DNA from 2 places in the Devosia sp. Micro-HW1 genome. Region 2 is predicted to be linked to the other one. Evidence: predicted binding sites of a transcription regulator. Region 2 holds the regulator's gene; the other holds the start of a gene.
The links. The regulator PhoB, encoded in region 2, activates phosphate uptake and scavenging genes when phosphate is short. The targets are predictions, from matches to a motif close to TGTCATNNANCTGTCAT.
Positions count from the first base shown of each region.

Region 1: a site for PhoB is predicted at 2,556-2,572, ahead of MQW79_RS05775 (esterase-like activity of phytase family protein). Genes of this name have one in related genera too.

Region 1 is NZ_CP094375.1:1,239,132-1,246,256, forward strand. Features, by position in the region: gene MQW79_RS05770 (AsmA family protein) at 1-89, opposite strand, end outside; gene MQW79_RS05775 (esterase-like activity of phytase family protein) at 319-2,499, opposite strand; gene MQW79_RS05780 (ATP-dependent helicase) at 2,706-5,051, shown strand; gene MQW79_RS05785 (50S ribosomal protein L11 methyltransferase) at 5,328-6,197, shown strand; gene MQW79_RS05790 (hypothetical protein) at 6,405-6,536, opposite strand; gene MQW79_RS05795 (hypothetical protein) at 6,655-6,786, opposite strand; gene MQW79_RS05800 (aminopeptidase P family protein) at 6,908-7,125, shown strand, end outside.
Region 2 is NZ_CP094375.1:1,440,120-1,447,244, forward strand. Features, by position in the region: gene MQW79_RS06740 (PstS family phosphate ABC transporter substrate-binding protein) at 1-454, shown strand, start outside; gene pstC (phosphate ABC transporter permease subunit PstC) at 525-1,904, shown strand; gene pstA (phosphate ABC transporter permease PstA) at 1,901-3,256, shown strand; gene pstB (phosphate ABC transporter ATP-binding protein PstB) at 3,324-4,106, shown strand; gene phoU (phosphate signaling complex protein PhoU) at 4,129-4,839, shown strand; gene phoB (phosphate regulon transcriptional regulator PhoB) at 5,016-5,717, shown strand; gene MQW79_RS06770 (alpha/beta fold hydrolase) at 5,900-6,709, opposite strand; gene MQW79_RS06775 (MFS transporter) at 6,792-7,125, opposite strand, start outside.

The DNA of each region.
Region 1 (7,125 bases), 200 kb from region 2:
CCCCACTGGATGAAGCGCGGCGCGATGAAAGCGCCGGCCAGCACCACGATGGCGAAGATGCCGACCACGATATAGATGCGATTGAGCACTGTGCCTTCCCGGCTGAAACCGGGGTGAGTGTAGGGACTTGGCGGTGGCGCGCAAGCCGCCTCCGGGGGTTTTGAGGGGGGAAGTCGTGGAGTTGCCGACCACCGTGACAATCCCCCACCCCTCCCCCCCGCAAAAGCGGAGAGGTGCCCTTCCATTTAAAAAGCGAAACGGCCGGGCAGATGCCCGGCCGCCGTCAAGGTCAAGGGAAGTGACCTGAAGCGTTCGACCTCAGAGATTGAAGGTCCAGAAGAAGGTTTCGCCCGAGCTGTCGTCCACGCCGTCATTGTCGGTAATGACATAGGCCTTGCCATCGGCGTCGATGGCGAGACTTTCGACCTTGTCGACGACATAACCATTATTGGATGCGAGATCCGGGATCAGGTCGCGCACCAGTTCCTTGGAAACGGTGGGCAGGTCGCCGCCCAGTGCGGCCGGGACCAGTTCACTGACTGGTACGCGGTAGATGGCCTTGAGCGCAGCGCGCTCGGCGATCTGGTTGTCGCGTTCGATGATGTAGGCATAGTCACCATGCACGGTGATTTCGCTGAGGCCAACCCAGCCGGCGGTCGGAGATTCCAGCTTGTAGCGGACGGCGCCCCATTCCTTGGTGGAGGGCTTGTAGGAAACCAGCTTCACGAAGCCCTTTTCGTCATCCTTCCATTCGCGCTGGATGGCGATCCAGAGCACCATGTCGTCGCCCTCGCCGATGGCAGCGACACCTTCGCTGGCCGAACGGATTTCGTTGGCAAGCAGGGCTTCAGGGAACGCGACTTCCTCGATGATGGCGCCGTCGGCATCGACATGAACGAGGCCATGCGGAATGTCTTCTTCGGTGTCGCCTTCGGAAGCGAGCCAGAAGCCGCCCTTGCCGTCGGAAGTGATGCCTTCGAGGTCGAGGGCTTCGGCCGGAGCACCGTCACGAGTGACGACGGTCTTTCTGACGATGCGCGCCGGAGCGGCGGTGGCGTCGATCTCGTAGATCGCGGCTTCAATGAAGGCAGAGTCACTGACGGCGAACAGCTTGCCCGGTTCAGTGGCAACGGCGCCCGAAAGCGCAGCCCAGCCCAACGGCAGGCCGGCTTCGTCCATGTCGGACATGATCTGCGGATAGGCCGGTGCGTCGACGTCCTGCCGCTCGAAGATCATGACATGGGCGCCTGCCAGACCATCGACAGAAAGGTCTGTCTCGTTGGCGGTGACGTAGAGATTACGGGCGGGAATGGCCAGTGCACCTTCCGGACCGACACCCGAGGGCAGCGACTGGGTATATTCAGGCTCAGCGCCGGTATCCTTGTAGACAGCGACCAGCGAGGAGCGTTCCTGGTTGACGAAGATCAGCCTATCTTCGCCAAAAGTGCCCACTTCCATGCCTTCGGGCTCGACGCCCTTGGCGTCGGAACGGCCTTCGGGATAGTGGCCGAGCTGGGCGGCGATATATTCCATCGACGGGCCGGACTCGAAGAGCTCGGTGCCATCCTTGTGAAAAATCGTGAAGCCGCGCGACCCGCCATTCCAGTCGCCTTCATTGGCGATGACGATGCGATCGTTGTCGATCCACTGCACGGCATCGGGCTCACGCAGGCGGTCGGTCTGGGTTTCGGAAAAGCTCAGACGGCCGTCTTCGGTGGCGTCAATGTTTTCGAGGGTCACGGAGCCGGCCGAGAAGTCGGACGTGATTTCGCCGGTCTCGCCATTGATGATGACGATGTGGTTGTTTTCCTGGAGGGTAACGGCCAGTTCGTTGGCGCCGTTGAAATCGGTATATTCGGGCTCCGCGTCTTCACCGGCCACGTCGGCAATACCGGCCAGATCGGTGACGCGCATGGTGGCGCAGTCAACCGCGCCGCCTTCAGCCACGTCGAAGAAGGTGATGTTGCCGCTGGGCAGCTGCGGCAGACCGCCGTCACCAAAGTCCTCATCGCGCTGATTTTCCATCGAAATGGCAATCAGTGAACCATCATGGTTCTTGGCGATCGCGTCGGGCTGACCGCCCAGGTCGCAGGTGGCTTCGATTTCCTTGGTGGCGATGTCGATGACCGACATGTAGCCAGTGGGGGCGGTAAAGTCCTCAGTGGTGTCGACGGTCACCAGAATCTTGTTGCCGATCACGGCCACCGAGGTCGGCGAACCTTCGAGATTGATGAAGCCGCCGGCCTTGGGGGCCTTGGCATCGGTGATGTCGATGAGGCCGACGCCGCCGACAAGCGCGTTGGAATAGACCAGCGTATTGCCGTCTTCGGTGGCGGTGATGATTTCGGCGGAGTTTTCTTGGGCGCCGACTTCAAGCTCGGGCGTGTTGAGCGCGACGGCGAAGCTGGCAATGCGGTTGAAATAGGGTGCGGCCTGAACGCCGGCCGTGGAAAGGAGCAGGGCTGCGCTGAGCACAGCAAGACGCTTTTGGGCAATCATGGTGGTTCCCCCGAAATGATGCGGGGCACCGATTAGGCGGGCGGCAAAACAGCTGGATGACGCTTGCGTGACAAAGCCGTGACAGCCCGGACTTCTATACAGCGGCGCCCTTGATCCCTATATTGCGCACGAGAACAAAATGAGATTCGTCAAGGTCTGACCGCGCCCTGCCCCTTTGGCGCGAACCCTTGGAACACCAGAGCAGCATGGCCGACAACACTCCCCTTCCCCGTCCGCAGGCCGGACCGATTACCAGCCAGTTGGGCCGGCAGCAGCAACGCGAGCCTGACTATCTGGCTGGGCTCAACCCGGAGCAGCGCGACGCCGTGCTCTCGTCCGAGGGACCACTGCTGGTGCTGGCCGGGGCCGGCACGGGCAAGACGAGAGTGCTGACCACCAGGATTGCGCATATCCTCACCACCAAGCGCGCCTGGCCTTCCGAAATCCTGTCGGTGACCTTCACCAACAAGGCCGCCCGCGAAATGAAGGATCGCATTGCCAGCCTGGTCGGCGCTTCGATCGAGGGAATGCCATGGCTTGGCACCTTCCACTCGATCTCGGCCCGCATCCTGCGCAAGCACGCGGAACTGGTGGATCTCAAATCCAGCTTCACCATTCTCGATACCGACGATCAGATCCGCCTCATCAAGCAGCTTCTGGCGGCCGAGAATATCGATGAAAAGCGCTGGCCGGCGCGACAGTTTGCCGGAATGCTTGACGCGTGGAAGAACCGGGGGCTGCAGCCCAAGGATGTGCCCTCGCATGACAGCGACTATTTCGCCAACGGCAAGGGCGGCAAGCTCTATTACGACTACCAGGCGCGGCTGAAGACGCTCAACGCCGCCGATTTCGGCGACCTGCTGCTCGAGTGTATCCGCCTGTTCCGCGAGAACCCGGACGTACTGGCCGAATATCACCGCAAGTTCAAATATATGCTGGTGGACGAATATCAGGACAGCAATACCGCCCAATATCTGTGGCTGCGGCTGCTCGCCCAGGGCAAACCGGCCAGCGAGGCTAATATCTGCGTGGTCGGCGACGACGACCAGTCGATCTATGGCTGGCGCGGCGCCGAAGTGGACAACATCCTGCGCTTCGAGAGCGATTTTCCGGGCGCCAAGGTCATCAAGCTGGAGCGCAACTACCGTTCCACCGCCAATATCCTGAAAGCTGCCTCCACCGTCATCGCCTTCAACGAAGGGCGATTGGGCAAAACGCTGTTCACCGACGTGGCCGAAGGCGGGGAGCTGGTGTCCTTCACCCAGGTCTATGACTCGGAAGAAGAAGCCCGCACGGTCGCCGACGAGATTGAGCAATACCAGCGTCAGGGCGAAGCCCTTAACTCGATGGCCATTCTGGTTCGCGCCTCGTTCCAGATGCGCGAGTTCGAAGAACGGTTCATAACGCTGGGGGTCAATTACCGGGTGGTCGGGGGCCCGCGCTTTTATGAGCGCAAGGAAATTCGCGACGCGCTGGCCTATCTCAGGCTGGTCGCACAGCCGGCCGACGACCTCGCTTTCGAGCGCATCATCAATGTGCCCAAGCGCGGAATCGGGGACTCGACGGTAAAAATGCTGATGGAAGCGGCGCGCGGCATGAACATGCCGCTGCTCGCGGCCACCCGTGCCTTGCTCGAAACCGAGGAGTTGAAACCCAAACAGCGCAGCACCTTGAATTCCTTGGTGGCGCAGTTCGATGATTGGGCCTGGCACAGCCAGAATATGCAGCCCTACCAGCTCGTCGAAAACATTCTTGAAGAAAGCGGTTACATGGACATGCTCAACGCCGACAAGTCGGTGGAGAGCCAGGGGCGCAAGGAAAACCTCAAGGAATTGAGCCGCGCCATGGAAGAGTTCGACTCGCTCGGTGGCTTTCTCGAACACATCGCGCTGGTCATGGACCGCGACAGCGCCGACGCATCCGACGCCGTCACGATCATGACGCTGCATTCAGCCAAGGGGCTGGAATTCAACACCGTATTCCTGCCCGGTTGGGAAGACGGCACTTTCCCCAGCCAGCGTTCGATGGACGAGAGCGGCCGCGCCGGCCTCGAAGAGGAACGACGCCTTGCCTATGTGGGCATTACCCGCGGCCGACAGCGCGTGCGCATCTCGGCGGCGCAGAACCGGCGTATCCACGGCCTCTGGCAATCGGCCATTCCGAGCCGCTTCATCGATGAACTGCCGCCCGACGCTGTGGAGGTCATCGACAAGGGCTCGGCCTATGGCGGCTACTCCTATGGCGGGGGCGCCGCCAGCCGCTTCAACAAGGCCGACCCGTTCGAAAGCGTCTATGAAACGCCCGGCTGGAAGCGCGCCCGGGCGAACCAGGAAAACCGCAAGGGCGGCGGCCCGCTGACCATCGAGGGGGAACTCGTCGCCCGTTCAGTCGACCTCGGCGGCCAGTCGAGCGGCTACGCCCTCGGGGAACGCGTGTTCCACCTGAAATTCGGCTATGGCGAAGTCATCCAGATCGAAGGCAACAAGCTGACCATCGATTTCGAAAAGGCCGGGACCAAGAAGGTGCTGGAGAGCTTTATTCGGAAGGGGTGAGGGTCTGTTGCACCCCCACCCTAGCTTCGCTATGGCCTGCAGCCAGCTGCGCTACCCTCCCCACAAGGGGGAGGAAGACGATAAACACCGGCGACTGATGCCTGCGCCTCCCTCCCCTTGATGGGCTTCGAGCCGTCCCGAAGGGCAGATCGCTCCAGTGGAGCGATCTGATGCGAGAAGGAATGAGGGTGGGGTGATTGGGTGTCCCAGCGCCCCGTCCTTGACTTGCCCCCTCGCCTATCCCAAGGGAAAGCCACCCCAAACTCCGAGGCCGCCATGTCCGTCGACCAGCTTTCCGTTTCGCTCACCAAGGATCAGGCCTATGCCCTGGTCGACGCCGTTGCCGAGCGCGATGACCTGGCGCTGACCGCCTCGGCGCACGAAAATGAGGAAACCGGCGAGTGGATTTTCGAAGCCACCTGCGACAGCCCACCGGATCTTGAGGCGTTCAACGCCATCGCCCGCCAGGTTCTGGGCGGAGACGTGACGTTCGCGGTGGAAGCCATCGACCCTGACATCAACTGGGTGGCCAAATCCCTTGAGGGTCTCGCACCGGTCATTGCTGGGGGTTTCTACGTCTACGGAAGTCACGAGACCGGCCCGATCCCCGAGGGACTGACACCGATGAAGATCGATGCCGCCCAGGCATTCGGCACCGGCCACCATGAGACCACGACCGGATGCCTCGAGGCCATTGAAGCCCTGCTGGCGACCCGCACGCCCACAAGCATGATCGATATCGGCACCGGCACGGGCGTTCTGGCCATCGCGCTCGCCAAGCGGCTGGACGCTGTCATCCTCGCCACCGACATCGATCCGATCGCCGTGACCACGACAGTGGAAAACGCCGTCGACAATGGTGTGGGCGACCGGATCGACGCCATCGAGGCAACCGGCCTCGACCACGCGGAAATCCTCGCGCGCGCGCCCTATGACCTGGTCGTGGCAAACATTCTCGCCGGGCCCCTGACCGAACTGGCGCCAGGCGTCGGCGGCATCACCCAACAGGGCGGCACGGCCATTCTATCGGGCATTCTCAACAGCCAGGCCGATGGCGTCATCGCAGCCTATGAAGCGGCAGGCTTTGCGCTGAAGGACCATCTCAAGCGCAAGGAGTGGACGACGCTGGTGCTGGAGAAGCAGTAACCGAGGCCCACCCCCACCTTACCTCCCCCTGAAGGAGGGGGAGGGACCGGCCGGTGGTGGTCTGACGACTCGAAGCACACTCGATGCGCCCCTCCCCCTCCTTCAGGGGGAGGTGGGGTGGGGGTCATTGCCAACACCGAAAAAACAAAATCCCCGAAGCGGGCTTCGGGGATCGGTATTGATCGTCAGCGATGTGCTGCAGCAACCTTACGGGCGCTTGGTGACCGCGCCGATCAACTGGTGCTGCATGCGGTAGCTGACCTGGCGGGAGGCTTCACGGCCACGAGCGTCGATCAGACCACCCAGTGCGCTGCGGAAACCATTCTTGCTCTCAGTCATCTTCTACTCCATGCGCCGGACGCTCTATTGCCATCCGGCTGTGTCTATCTAGGCTGTTCGCGTGGGGCCTGTTAGCCCCTCCCCGGCAGACCAGCCATGCCGTTCCCGCAGGTCAGACTTAACGGTCGTTTACCTTGCGGGCGAAATCGTGATCGCGCTCGAAGCGGGCGACATAGCGTTCGGCCTGGCGGGTGCGGCCTTCGATGATCGCGTTGACGGCGCGCTGGAAGAGATTGTTCTGCTTGCTCATTTCATGTCGCTCCTGTTTGTTGCCCTTAAGATAGGCTCTGCCCGCAGCAGAACCAGACACAAGACATCAGAACAGCCATGCCGGAATTGCATCGCACTCCCTGCACCGGCGAGGACTTCAAATGACCAAAAAGACCTTCGAACCCGCTGTATTTCAAACATTTTCCGAGAAATCCGACCCATCCAACGTGGCGCCTCGTCTCGCTGCGCTGAGGGCAGCCATGCAAAAATCGGGCATCAACGCCGTGCTGATCCCCCGCGCCGACGCGCATCGCGGCGAGTCGGTGCCGCCGGGCGAGGCGCGCTTGGCCTATGTGACCGGCTTCACCGGATCGGCGGG
Region 2 (7,125 bases):
CGTCGTCACCCCCGGTGCCGAAGCTGCTGGTCTGCCGGAAGGCCTCTCCGACGACGAGATCGAAGCCATCGAAACCACCTTCCGTCAGGACGTCGTGGTCGAGATCGCCGGTGACTACACCGAAACCCTCGCTCGCCTCACCTCCGATGCCAACACTGTCGGCGTGTTCGGCCTGTCCTTCTACGAACAGAACCGCGACACCCTCAAGGTTGCCACCGTTGATGGCGTGACCCCCTCGCTCGAAACCGTTGCTTCGGGTGAATATCCGGTTTCCCGCCCGCTGTTCTTCTACGTCAAGGGCGAACATGTCGGCGTCATCCCCGGCCTGGCCGAATTCACCGAATACTTCCTGTCCGAAGGCGTGTCGGGCCCCGGTGGCATCCTCGAAGCTGCCGGTCTGATCCCGCAGCCGGCCGAGAAGTCCGCTGAAGTCCTCGCTGCCTTCCAGCAGTAAGCAACCCTGACGGGCCTCGGTTTCCGGGGCCCGTCTTTCATCGCGGGGCCATAGTGGGAAGCCTGACAAAGTGAACACCCTGATCATTGCCGGACTTCTCGTGGTTCTCCTCGGCCTGGCCTACCAGATGGGCTGGTCGAAGAGCCGTGCGCTTGCAACACCCGAAGGCGTTCGCGTGCATTCGCGTCCGCAGTATCACGGCGCTCTTGTCGCGCTGTGGACCCTGATCCCCGCCTTGCTCGTTCTCGGCGCCTGGGCCTTCTTCTCGCCCGGCGTGTTCCACTGGTATGCCGTGTCGCAGATACCTGCTGATGTTCTGGCGAACCTGGATCAGGCCGGCCTCAACAACCAGATGCAGCGCCTGCGCGACATCGCCTCGGGCTTCGGCGTCGCCGGCGAGCTTCAGCCCTTCGAGCAGGCTGCCGGCGACAATATCCGCCAGTTCCAGCTCATCACCTTCATGGTGATGATCGCCGCCGCCGCCGGCCTCGGCGTGCTGGGCCTGCTCTATGCCCGCAAGAATATCACGCCCCGCCTCAGGGCCCGCAACCAGGTCGAGCGCGCCATCACCGTGCTGCTGCTTGCCTGTTCCGCCGTGGCCATCCTGACCACCGTGGGCATTGTCGCATCGCTCGTCAGCGAAGCCTTCCGCTTCTTTACCTTCATCAATCCCATCGACTTCTACTTCGGCACCGTCTGGGCGCCAAAATTCTCGTCGACCGGCACGGGCGATGCGGGTCAGTACGGCATCCTGCCGCTCCTTGCCGGCACGCTGATGATCTCGGCCATTGCCATGCTGGTTGCGGTTCCGGTCGGTCTCATGGCCGCCATCTACCTCAATCAGTACGCCCACCGCTCGGTGCGCGCGGTGGTCAAGCCGGTTATCGAAGTCCTCGCCGGGATTCCCACCATCGTCTACGGCTTCTTCGCCCTGGTGACGGTCGGCCCGTTCCTGCGGGATTTCGGTAGCGCCATCGGCCTCAACATCAGCGCCACCAGCGCCCTGACCGCCGGTCTGGTCATGGGCGTGATGATCATCCCCTTCATCTCGTCACTCTCCGACGACATTCTCAACCAGGTGCCGCGCACCCTGCGTGACGGTGCCTATGGCCTGGGAGCAACCCAGTCTGAAACCATCCGCAATGTTCTGATCCCCGCTGCGCTGCCCGGCATTGTCGGCGCCTTCCTGCTCGCCGTCAGCCGCGCCATCGGCGAAACCATGATCGTGGTTCTGGCTGCCGGCAACGCGCCGATCCTGCGCGGCAATCCGCTGGAGCCGGTCTCCACCATCACGGTTTCCATCGTCAATCAGCTCACCGGCGACACCGACTTTACCGGCCCGCAGTCCCTTGTTGCCTTCGCCCTGGGCCTCACCCTCTTCATCATGACGCTGTGCCTCAACATCGTCGCCCTCTACATCGTCCGCCGCTTCCGGGAGCAGTACGAATGACCAGCACCACCACTGACTCGGCTGCTGAACGTCGCAATCGCGTTCGCGCCGGCCTGGGTCGTCGCCACAATGGGGAGCGCCTGTTCCGCCTCTTCGGTGTCGTCGCCATCGTCCTGGCGCTGGGCTTCGTGGCGCTGCTGTTCGCCGACGTTCTGCGCAAGGGCATCCCGGCCTTCACCCAGACCAACATGCACCTGGCGGTCACCTTCGATCCCGAGCTGCTCAATGTCGATCCGGCGCCGGTACGCTCCGAAGGCCAGTCAGATGCTGCCTATCGTGCCGAGCGCCTCGCCTGGGAGCGTTCGGTTGCCATGCTCAACTGGAACAATGTCGTCGAAGCCGCGCTGCGTGAGGCTGCCCCTGCTGGTTTCGAGATCGACAGCCGTCAGATTCTGAGCATCCCCGAGACCGATGCGCGCCACCGTGTCCGCGAGCGCTTCGTCAACGACCCCAGCCTGCTCGGTCAGACGGTCGAGATGGACCTGCTCGCCTCTGCCAATACCGACAACTGGGTTAAGGGCAATATCAATCGCGAGCTGGGCGATGCCCAGCAGCAGCTCTCCGCCCCGGCGCGCGCCCTCATCGACATCTTCGAAGAAGACGGCACCATCTCGCGCGGCTTTGCCTGGGCGCTGATATCAAATGTCGACAGCCGTTCCGCACCTGCCGCTGCGGGTCTCCTCGGCGCCCTCATGGGTTCGCTCTGGATGATGCTGATTGTCGTCGTCCTCGCCGTGCCGATCGGCGTGGGCAGCGCTATTTACCTCGAAGAGTTCGCGCCCAAGTCCAGGCTGACCGATCTCATCGAGGTCAACATCAACAACCTGGCCGCCGTGCCCTCCATCGTCTTCGGTCTGCTCGGCGCCGCCGTGTTCATCAACTGGTTCCGCCTCCCCCTCTCGGCCCCGCTGGCCGGCGGTCTGGTGCTGACCCTGATGACGCTGCCGACCATCATCATTGCGACCCGCGCGGCCCTCAAGGGCGTCTCCCCGGCCCTGCGCCAGGCCGCCCTCGGCATGGGCGCCTCGCGCACGCAGATGGTGTTTCACCATGTGCTGCCGGTGACCTTTCCCTCGATCCTGACCGCTACCATTATCGGTGTGGCCCAGGCCCTTGGCGAAACCGCGCCGCTCCTGCTGATCGGCATGAATGCCTTCGTGGCCGCGGTGCCCGGCACGCCTATGGATCAGGCAACCGCTCTTCCGGTTCAGATTTACCTCTGGCAGGGCAACGAGAACCGCAACTTCTTCGAGGCCCGCACCTCTGCTGCCATCATGGTGCTCCTGGCCTTCATGATTACCCTCAACGCCATCGCGATCTTCTTGCGGTCGCGTCTTGAAAAGCGCGCTTAAGGAGACTTCGGAAATGGACGTTCTCGCCGGTAAGGTTAAAGTGACCCAAAAGACCCTGGATCAGACCATGAATCCCGCCGAACTGATGGACCATCCCATCCGCCTCACCGCCCGTGATGTTACCGTTCATTACGGTGCCAAGCAGGCCCTGCATGGCGTCTCCATCGACATCCCCGACCGCGCCGTCACCGCCTTCATCGGGCCGTCGGGCTGCGGCAAGTCCACTTTCCTGCGCTGCATCAACCGCATGAACGACACGATCGAAGGCGCCAGGGTCGGCGGCCGCATCGAGCTCGACGGCCAGGACATCTACGATCCCAAGCTCGACGTGGTGGAGCTGCGGGCCCGCATCGGCATGGTCTTCCAGAAGCCCAATCCCTTCCCCAAGTCGATCTACGACAATGTCGCCTATGGCCCGCGCATCCACGGCCTCGCGCGCTCCAAGGCCGACCTCGATGAAATCGTCGTCTCCTCGCTGCGCAAGGCGGGCCTTTTCGAAGAGGTCAAGGATCGCCTCAGTGAGCCAGGCACCGGTCTTTCCGGCGGCCAGCAGCAGCGCCTCTGCATCGCCCGCGCCATTGCCGTGGGTCCCGAAGTGATCCTCATGGACGAGCCCTGCTCGGCCCTTGATCCGATCGCCACCGCGATCATCGAAGAGCTGATCGACGAGCTGCGCGAGAACTACACCATCGTCATCGTCACCCACTCGATGCAGCAGGCAGCCCGCGTGTCGCAGAAGACCGCCTTCTTCCACTTGGGCAACCTGATTGAACAGGGCGACACCGAGGACATCTTCACCAATCCGGTGAACAAGCAGACCCAGGACTACATCATGGGCCGCATCGGCTGATCGCGGATCTGGAGGACAAACCATGCCAAATACCGGTACCGATCACATCGTCACCTCCTACAACGAGGAACTTGCCGCCCTGGCCCAGGCCATTGCCGAAATGGGTGGTCTCGTCGAGGTCGCTGTCGAGAACGGCACCCGCTCGCTGCTCAAGCTTGACCGTGAACTGGCTGACCTGACCATCATTGCCGACCAGCGCATCGACGACATGCAGCGCCAGATCGATGACATGGCCGTGTCGATGATTGCCCGCCGCCAGCCCATGGCCAGCGACCTGCGCGCCATCATCACTGCCATCCACGTCGCCTCCGATCTCGAACGCATCGGCGACATGGCCAAGCAGCTGGCCCGCCGCTCGCTCAAGCTCGAAGGCCTCAACCTGCAGCCGACTTTCTACAACGGCGTCAAGAACATGACCGCGCTGGTCCTGCAGCAGGTCAAGGATGCCCTCGATGCCTATGGCAATCGCGAGGCGCCCGCAGCCGTCGAAGTGTGCAACCGTGACGACGAGGTCGATGCCATGCACACCTCGCTGTTCCGCGAACTCCTCACCTACATGATGGAGGATCCGCGCAACATCACCACCTGCACCCACCTGCTGTTCTGCGCCAAGAGCCTCGAGCGCGTCGGCGACCATGCCACCAACATTGCCGAGCGCGCCTACTACCTGGCCACCGGCAAGCAGCTCACCAGCGACGTGCAGGAACTGCAGCGCCAGCAGATTAAAGCGTAAGGCACTTCTCCCTTTCGGGGAGAGGTCGGCGCGCAGCGCCGGATGAGGGGGCCTTCCTCGTAGCACCGCACTCTCAACCCCCTCCCCCTCCTTCAGGGGGAGGTGAGGTGGGGGTAAAGCCAAGAACTCAGAACTCTCGGATGACCAAGGTCAGTCCGATCGACGGAGCACATCCAATGCCCGCCACCATCCTCGTGGTCGAAGACGAAGGCGATATCGCCATCCTGCTGCGCTACAATCTCGAAGCCGAGGGCTTTCGCGTCGTCACCGCCGAGAGCGGCGACGAAGCCCAGCAGGCCATTGCCGAAAAGCTGCCGGACCTGATCCTGCTCGATTGGATGCTGCCCGAGATTTCCGGCATCGAACTCTGCCGACGCCTGCGCGCCCGCGATGAAACAGCCCGCGTGCCGATCATCATGCTCACCGCCCGCGGCGAGGAAGAGGAGCGCGTCCGCGGTCTTTCCACCGGCGCCGACGACTACGTGGTCAAGCCTTTCTCGGTGCCCGAACTGCTGGCGCGCATCCACGCCCTGCTGCGCCGGGCCAATCCCAATCTCGTCACCACCGCCCTCAAGGTCGGCGACCTCGAGCTCGACCGCACCACTCACCGTGTCCGCCGCGCCAACCGCGACGTGCATCTGGGACCCACCGAATACCGTCTGCTCGAATATCTGATGCGCCATCCCGGCCGCGTCTATTCGCGCGAACAGCTTCTCGACGGCGTCTGGGGCAATGATGTCTATGTCGACGAGCGTACCGTCGACGTCCATATCGGCCGCCTCCGCCGCGCCATCAACCGCGGCCGCGAAACCGACCCGATCCGCACCGTCCGCGGCGCCGGCTACGCCTTCGACGAACGGTTTGCCGCCAACGCCTGAACCGGCGACTGGAGCGTTTCGCGGACCATTTGAAACACCGCTACCTCCCCAATCGTCACTACCGGCCCACCCTCCGGCCTGACCCGAGGGCCCGGTGGTCCATGCCCGCTGTAGGATGGATTGCCGGGACAGGCCCGGCAATGACGGCCATACATGTCTCCGCTTCAGAATTGTGAAACGGCCTAATCGGCAATGGCCAGGAAATCGAGCACCGCCTGTCCGAAGCGCGGGTCGGTGTTGAGGGTGTAGTGGGTGGTGCTTGGAATGACGGCGAAGCGGTTCGGCGTCATGCCCTCCCCCGCCCACCCGCCATCGACCTTGCCACCCCCCAGCAGCTCGAAGAAATGCGTGGCATGGCTGATCCGCACCGCGTCATAGTCTCCCACCACCAGCAGGGTCGGGCTCTTGATCCCGCCCACCTCGGATGACCAGTCATAGTCGTTGCCGATAAAGGCACCCATCTGCTCAAAGAGCTTGGGAAAGTTTTCCGGGTCGGGCGCGACCGCCTTGTAGGCCTCGTAGAGCGGCGTCTGCATCATCTCAGGGGCCATATGCGCGCCGATGGTCCGCATGCCCTCGGCATTATAGTCGTGCCACCCCGAATAGGCGTAGGGCGCCGAAGCGACCACCAGCCGGTTGACCACATCGGGATGGTCGATGCCGAGCCGGATGGCGGTAATGCCGCCCATCGAATAGCCGACGACATCGGCCCGTTCATGGTCCAGCCATCGGATCAGCCCGGCCACGTCGGTGGCGAAAGCCTCGAAACTCATTGGGCGGTCGAAAGGTCTGGTGCGGCCATGCGCCTGGAGATCCACGCCAATGACCTGATGGTGTTTGGCCAGCTCGGTCAGCACGGGGCCGAAATCGTCCATGGTTTGCAGGCCGCCATGCAGCAGCACCAGCGGTTCGCCCGCGCCGAACACGGCATAGGCCAATTCGATTCCGTTGACGGGCGCGTAGCCCGACCGGGTTGGAGTAGGCAACGACATTTGAGACCTCCGGATCGCTAATGATCGGACGACGAGCAGCAGCCAGGATTTTCGACAGGGAAACGGCCCGCTCCCGCCAAGCCTAAACCTCCGGCAAGTCCCTCAGCGGCGTGGTATCGTCCAGCGGCACCGTCTGCCGCTCGATCATGCGGTGCACGTGCGGCAGGCCCTCGCCCTGATGCAGGGCGCGCAGCTGCTCGATATTGTCGGCGTCGGATTTGGTGCGCCGCAGGTTGTGCCGCACATAGTCGACCCAGGTGGGCACGTGATAACTCTCCACCCACAGGTCGGGCCGCTCGAGGTCGCGCAGCAAGGTCCATTGCCGCGCTCCGTCGCGGATGCGGATGCGCCGTCGCTCGCTCATCAGCCGCAGGAAGGCGGGAATGTCCTCCTGCAGGATCTGGTAGTCGATCATC